2 linked regions of the Anaerocolumna sp. AGMB13020 genome follow. The protein of the gene in region 1 binds, or shares a complex with, the protein of each later gene. Links are inferred from orthologs where the notes say so. Each region holds a gene or a part of one and is shown in the gene's direction. Other genes may lie near its edges.

The links.
Region 2: the proteins of R2R35_RS07690 (region 1) and R2R35_RS09055 are in contact, whole or in part, in an NMR structure (PDB 1J6T), measured with the Escherichia coli proteins. The link is inferred for Anaerocolumna sp. AGMB13020 from one-to-one orthologs.

The regions. Positions count from the first base shown.
Region 1 is NZ_CP136910.1:1,956,332-1,959,593, reverse strand. The notes cover bases 215-3,142. They hold R2R35_RS07690 (PTS mannitol transporter subunit IICB), read left to right. Parts: upstream 215-958; coding sequence 959-2,326; downstream 2,327-3,142. Other genes in these bases: R2R35_RS07685 (BglG family transcription antiterminator), read left to right, coding at 2,428-3,142. Also shown: R2R35_RS07695 (DUF1284 domain-containing protein), read left to right, coding at 1-203; more of R2R35_RS07685, read left to right, coding at 3,143-3,262. UniProt on the Escherichia coli protein: The phosphoenolpyruvate-dependent sugar phosphotransferase system (sugar PTS), a major carbohydrate active transport system, catalyzes the phosphorylation of incoming sugar substrates concomitantly with their translocation across the cell membrane.
Region 2 is NZ_CP136910.1:2,282,945-2,286,205, reverse strand. What follows is about bases 165-3,091. They hold R2R35_RS09055 (HPr family phosphocarrier protein), read left to right. Parts: upstream 165-1,462; coding sequence 1,463-1,720; downstream 1,721-3,091. Other genes in these bases: R2R35_RS09045 (Gfo/Idh/MocA family protein), read left to right, coding at 3,020-3,091; R2R35_RS09050 (AraC family transcriptional regulator), read right to left, coding at 1,869-2,759; R2R35_RS09060 (beta-glucoside-specific PTS transporter subunit IIABC), read left to right, coding at 165-1,450. Outside these bases: more of R2R35_RS09060, read left to right, coding at 1-164; more of R2R35_RS09045, read left to right, coding at 3,092-3,261.

The DNA.
Region 1 (3,262 bases):
CAGGGCAAAAGGTGGCAGAGTATGATTCTACGGCACTGAAACTATGTAATCTTTCTGCTGGCGATATTGTGACCTGGCGGGAATTTAAGAAACTGGTTAAGGTACATATCCTGGAACAAGGGAAGCTTAACCAGGTCTGTCATAATTGCAGCTGGCTGTCTCTTTGTCAGGAATGTCAGGGCTTTCGCTATATACAGGACTGATTTTCTTATTGAGTAAGAATACGAAAATAAATGAAATAATAATAAAATTATAAAACCAACAATCAAACAATAAGTTAAACAGTAATGAAACAATATAATAGCTTGATATAAAACACAAAATGAAACTACAAACTACAAACTGTATAAAAATGAATAGAATGAATAATCAAATGATTCATATATCAAAACCTTGTTTCTATATGATGTTTCTATACGATTTCAGGTGAATTGGACAAAGCAGAAAGAACGAATGCGCCTATGGAAAGGTATTAGAAGTCCTTTTCTCTGCGTATTTTGTGCTATAATGTAAAACAGATTGTCTGAGCGAAGCGAGTTATCTGTTTTACATTATGGCAAGCACAAAATACGCAGAGAATTAGGACTTCTTATACCTTGGAATTGAAGCATGAGTCTTTCTGCTTTGTCCAATTCACCGTCCCCTTGCAAAAAACCCCTTTTGCCACCAACTCAATAAATTAATCTTATAAAAAAATCACATAAGGTGTATCCTATGGTAAAATGTATAATATTTCCCATCGGCTACACCTTTTTTTGTATCTATATCCGTGAAAATAACTAAAATACACTGGTTTTCAGCTGTGTCATTATTGATTAGTGACAAAAGGTATTTTTAAAAAGTTGATAAATCATCTATCCATACTTTATAATAAAACTATCTTAAGAAGAGATTGGCCAATCAGTTCTTAATATGTCATATGTGCTATTCATTATGATTGAAAGAGAGAGGGTATGATATGAAAGAGAAAATTCAAAGAGTCGGAAGATATCTAAGCGGCATGGTTATGCCAAATATTGGGGCTTTTATAGCGTGGGGTATCATAACAGCTTTATTCATTCCAACTGGTTGGCTTCCCAATGAAAAAATGGCCGAACTTGTAGGTCCTATGTCCACCTACCTGCTGACCCTGCTGATTGCTTATACCGGCGGTAAGACGGTTGCCGGTACAAGAGGCGGAGTTATGGGTGCCATTGCAACCATGGGTGTTATTGTAGGAGCAGATGTACCAATGTTTCTTGGAGCCATGTTAATGGGTCCCTTAGCGGGATACATAATCAAAAAATTTGACAAATTAATAGAAGGCAGGATACCGGCCGGTTTTGAGATGTTAATCAATAATTTCTCAGTAGGTATTTTCGGAGCAATTCTTGCAATGATAGGTTACCTGGGAATCAGTCCGGTGGTAAGCTCCTTAAACAGTGTAATGGAGGCCGGTGTAGGATTTTTTGTAGATCACGGAATTCTTCCATTGGTAAGTATATTTATTGAGCCTGCCAAAGTACTGTTCTTAAATAATGCAGTAAACCATGGAATACTGACACCTATGGGGCTGCAGCAGACAGCAGAGACCGGAAAGTCACTCTTCTTTTTATTAGAAGCAAATCCTGGTCCCGGACTTGGTATTCTGCTGGCTTACTGTCTGGTTGGCAAAGGAAACGCTAAAAGTTCCGCACCCGGAGCTATCATTATCCATTTCTTAGGCGGAATACACGAAATCTATTTTCCTTTCATTCTAATGAATCCTATCTTGCTTTTATCAGCAATCGCAGGTGGTGCAAGCGGTATATTGACACTTAATATTTTTGGAGCCGGACTAACCGGTCCTGCTTCACCCGGAAGTATTATTGCAGTTCTTGGTATGGCTGCCAAAGACAGTTATCTGGGAGTAATCCTGTCAGTAATTATAGCCTGCGCAGTATCCTGTGTGACAGCAGTACCGCTATTAAAAATCTTTGGTAAGACAGAAGACTTAGAGGCTGCAAAAGAAATGGTAAGTGAGATGAAGAATGCCTCCAAAGGTCTGGTAGATGTAAAAGTGGCAAAAGATGTTTCAAGTATCGTATTTGCCTGCGATGCAGGAATGGGTTCCAGTGCCATGGGTGCAACCATCCTGCGTAAGAAACTTGCCGCCGCAGGACTTGGTTCTATTAACGTAGTACACGCTTCCGTATCCTCCATTCCTGATAATGCCCAGGTAGTAGTAACACATGAAGAATTAAGAGAACGTGCGGCCAGCAGTTGTCCCGGAGCCAGACTGGTCTTAATAAAGAACTTCTTATCGGCACCGGAATATGACATGCTGGTAAATGAACTAAAGGTCTGATTATATGATCTTTGCGGAAAAGAGGATTGCAGGCACTGCAGGTGTTCTGTCAACCCTCTCTTCCGCGTCTTCTAAATTAGTGAAAGAAAGGAGGGAGAGGCATGATGTTATCTCCGCGTCTCATTCAGCTATTTACGATTCTATTAAGAGAAGAAGGCATCGTATCTGTCAAAAAACTGGCGGAGGATGTAAAGGTAAGCAAGCGTACCGTACAAAGAGAGCTTGATAATACGGAAGGCTTTTTGCGGAAATATGGCTTAAGCCTAAGTACCAAGGCCGGCACAGGTATCTGGATGGAGGGCGAGAGAAGCAGTAAGAACAGACTGCTTGAGGAACTGGAATCAAAGGAAGTTATTGATTATATTGACAAGGAAAAAAGAAGAAACAGCCTTATATTAGAAGTCTTAAGGGACAGAGAACCCAAGAAACTATATTACTATAGAAATATATTCGGTGTAAGTGAAGCAACCATAAGTAATGATATGGAAGCTATCGAAAACTGGTTTGAAAGATTTGATCTGACATTAATCAGAAAACAGGGGTATGGCGTTGCTCTGTCAGGCTCTGAGAAGAACTACCGCCTGGCCATGAAGCGTTTTATTGATGAGAATCCCGATACGGAGGAATTAAGGTTAGCCATAGGGGAGAAGAAGTGGAACGTATTAGGGGAGTATTATGAAAAAGAAAACAAAGGAATGTTTCCATTAATAGATTATAAGATACTTAAGAGGGTTGTCCTATGCCTTGGAAGTATCAGAGACAGTAAATTAAATCGACTGACCAACAGCTCCTATTATTCATTGGTGGTTCATATAACCATAGCCATTATGAGAATAAAGGAGAACGAACTTATCGAAACAGACACCAGAACCATGGATGAATTCCTCTATCATGAAGACTATCAGCTGGCCTGCCTTATTGGAGAATCCCTGGAGA
Region 2 (3,261 bases), 330 kb from region 1 along the record:
TGGATTTTTCCATTACCTTCCTATCTTCCTGGGATTCACAGCTGCTAAAAAGTTCAATGTAAACCAATTTGTAGGTATGGCCCTTGGTGCCGCTTTGTTATATGCAAGTGACATCATTAACATTGCAGGTTTTGAACCGGTATCCACGTTATTTGAAGGCTCCAAATTTGCAACCAGTGTTTACACCACGTTCCTTCATATACCGGTAATGATACCCTCCGGCGGATATGCCTCAACGGTAATACCAATTATTTTAGCTGTTTGGGTGGCAAGCAAGGTTGAAGCTTTTTGGAAGAAAATCATACCAGATGTGGTAAAGACCTTCCTGGTACCTATGATGACACTTATTATCTGTACACCCCTGACCTTCCTGGTAGTAGGACCAATTGCTTCACTGCTGACCTCCTTAATCGGTGTTCTGACTTCTGCAGCCTTTGATTTCAGCCCGTTGTTCGCAGGCTTGCTGGTCGGTGCATTCTGGCAGGTAATGGTTATTTTCGGTCTTCACTGGGGACTTGTTCCTATCATGATGCTCAATTTGACAAATTTTGGTTATGATTTTGTACTTGCACCATATTTTGCTGCTTCCTTTGCTCAGACAGCAGTAGTTACAGCTATTTTATTCAAGACCAAAAATATGAAATTAAGAGCACTGTGTATCCCTGCTGCAATATCCGGTGTTTTCGGAGTAACAGAGCCGGCAATCTATGGAATCAGCTTACCAAAGAAGAAACCCTTTTACATTTCCTGCTTTGCAGCCGGTGTAGGTGGAGCCATTATTGGAGCTGCCGGAGCGAAGATCTACACCTTTGGAGGACTTGGAGTATTTGGTATTCCTACTTTTATCAATAATGCTACAAAAGACATTTCCAGTATGGTATGGGCATTGATAGCCGTGGGAGTAGCAGTTGTAATTGCCTTTGTGGCCACCTTTGTTACTTATAAGGACGAAGAGAATAAAACAGAAGATCTTACTGCTCTGGCTCATAAAACCAGTATAAAAGGAGTGATCGCAAGCCCTCTGAAAGGTGAAATTGTGGAGCTTAAAAAGGTTGAGGATGAAGCCTTCTCAACAGAGGTACTTGGTAAGGGAGTAGCAATTCTTCCTGTAGAAGGTAAACTTGTTGCACCAGTTGACGGCGAGGTTCTCTCACTTTTTCCTACCGGTCATGCCATTGGATTAAAGTCTGATTTGGGTGCGGAAATACTCATTCATATTGGTACGGATACCGTGAAATTAGAGGGCAAATTCTTCACGCAGAAGGTAAAGATTGGAGAAAAGATTAAAAAAGGACAGACACTTATTGAATTTGATATAGAAGGAATAAAGAAAGCGGGTTATTCCGTCATTACTCCGGTAATTGTAACAAATATGGAGGAGTACAGTGATATTATTAGCGAAAGCGAAAAGAATATTAACTATGGACAGGATCTACTGACATTGATATAGAACAGGAGTAATATGAAAAATTTTGAATATACCATAAAAGATGAGCTGGGAATTCACGCCAGACCTGCAGGTCTGCTGGTAAAGCTGGTCAAAAATTTTAAGAGCAATGTCTTAATAGCTTCCAAGGGAGCTTCTGCCGATGCCAGAAAGCTGATGGCAGTAATGGCACTTGGAATCACGAAAGGAACGCAGGTAACCATAACCGCTGAAGGTGAGGACGAAGAAGCTGTGATTACAGAGATTGAGAAATTTTTTAGAGAGAATCTATAAGACAGATTCTAAGCTCTAAAAGAACGTGGAATTTATAACTTCATAGAAATAAGCATTAAAAAAAGGGCCGCTGCCACAGGAATGGAATCAAAGAAGAATTCTTCTGAATTTCCAGTAAAGCAGCGCCCTTTTTTTGCTGATATCAGTATTATAGCTTCCTATAGTTCAGACGATATTGCTTGGGACTGATATTTTTATGTGCCCTAAATTGACTGATAAAATAGCTGGAGGTAGTAAAGCCTGTTTCCAGTGCAATTTCTGTAATGGTATTATTGGTATTGATCAGAAGTTTTTCTGCTTTGGAAATACGTACATAGTTCAGGTATTCCTTGAAACTTTTCTTCATTACCCGTTTGAACATTCTGGAAAAATAGCTGTAGCTCATATTACAGTATTTTGCCATTTCTTTTGCGGTAATATCCTCATTGTACCGCTCGTCGATTGAATCAAAGACCTTTCTGAGCTGAGTCTCCATTTCCTTGTTGATCGAAACACCAATATTTAAATCAATATTCTGTACATGCCAGCTTCTTATAATATACAAGAACAAGCGGAAGAGGTCTGACCGGATTGCGAATTCATATCCATAAGCAGCATTGGTATATTCCTTGTTCATATTTTCGATAAGAGAAGGAACGACAGTGGTTTCTATTTCTTCTCTGGTGAATATTTTCTGATGGGAGGAATCCTTTAATATAAAGGGCATCAGATATTTCATCTCAATAAGAGACCAGGAGGTATAGAGTAGCTCAGGCTCAAACTTGATACAGATATACTGGTTCAAGCCTTCGCTTTCTGAGAAAACATTATGTATTTCGTTGGAATTGATCAGAACCATATCGCCTTCTTTGAAGGTATAATCCCTGTTGTTCAGAAGAATCTGATACTTTCCCGAGAGGGCATAGAGAATCTCAATGTAATCATGCATATGGGCATGGGCCATTTCGCCGGTTCCGTTCAATACCTGCATATGAAGGCTGAATTGCAGTGGCAGATCATTATAGGTATCACGCTTTTCAATATAATAATTCTGTTCCAAATCATAGCTCCTTAGAGGACAAATAATTGATATTTTTTTATGCATTTATTATATCATGGACGAATTATTTATGCTATATTTTAGAAAATAAACAATAATAAGAAATGAGCTGCACAGATTTCAGATAAGACAGATAATGTCCATATGGTTATAGTTTATAATTATTTTAGCATCTAAAAACTGTAATCAGTTTTCAGACACATCCTTGGGCAAGAATAAGAGAACAGCAATAAAAATAAGAAGAAAAAGGAGAAGTTAAGATGGAAAGAAAAGTGAAGGTTGGTATCATTGGCTGCGGCGGTATTGCAAATGGAAAGCATATGCCGTCTTTAAGTAAATTAAAGGATGTTGAGATGGTTGCCTTTTGTGACATCGTGGAGGAAAAAGCCATAAAAGCGAAGGAGCAGTATGGTATACCGGAAGCAAAAGTTTATACAGACTATAAGGATTTATTAAAGGATGAGGATATTGAGGTAGTGCATGTGTGCACCCCTAATCGTTC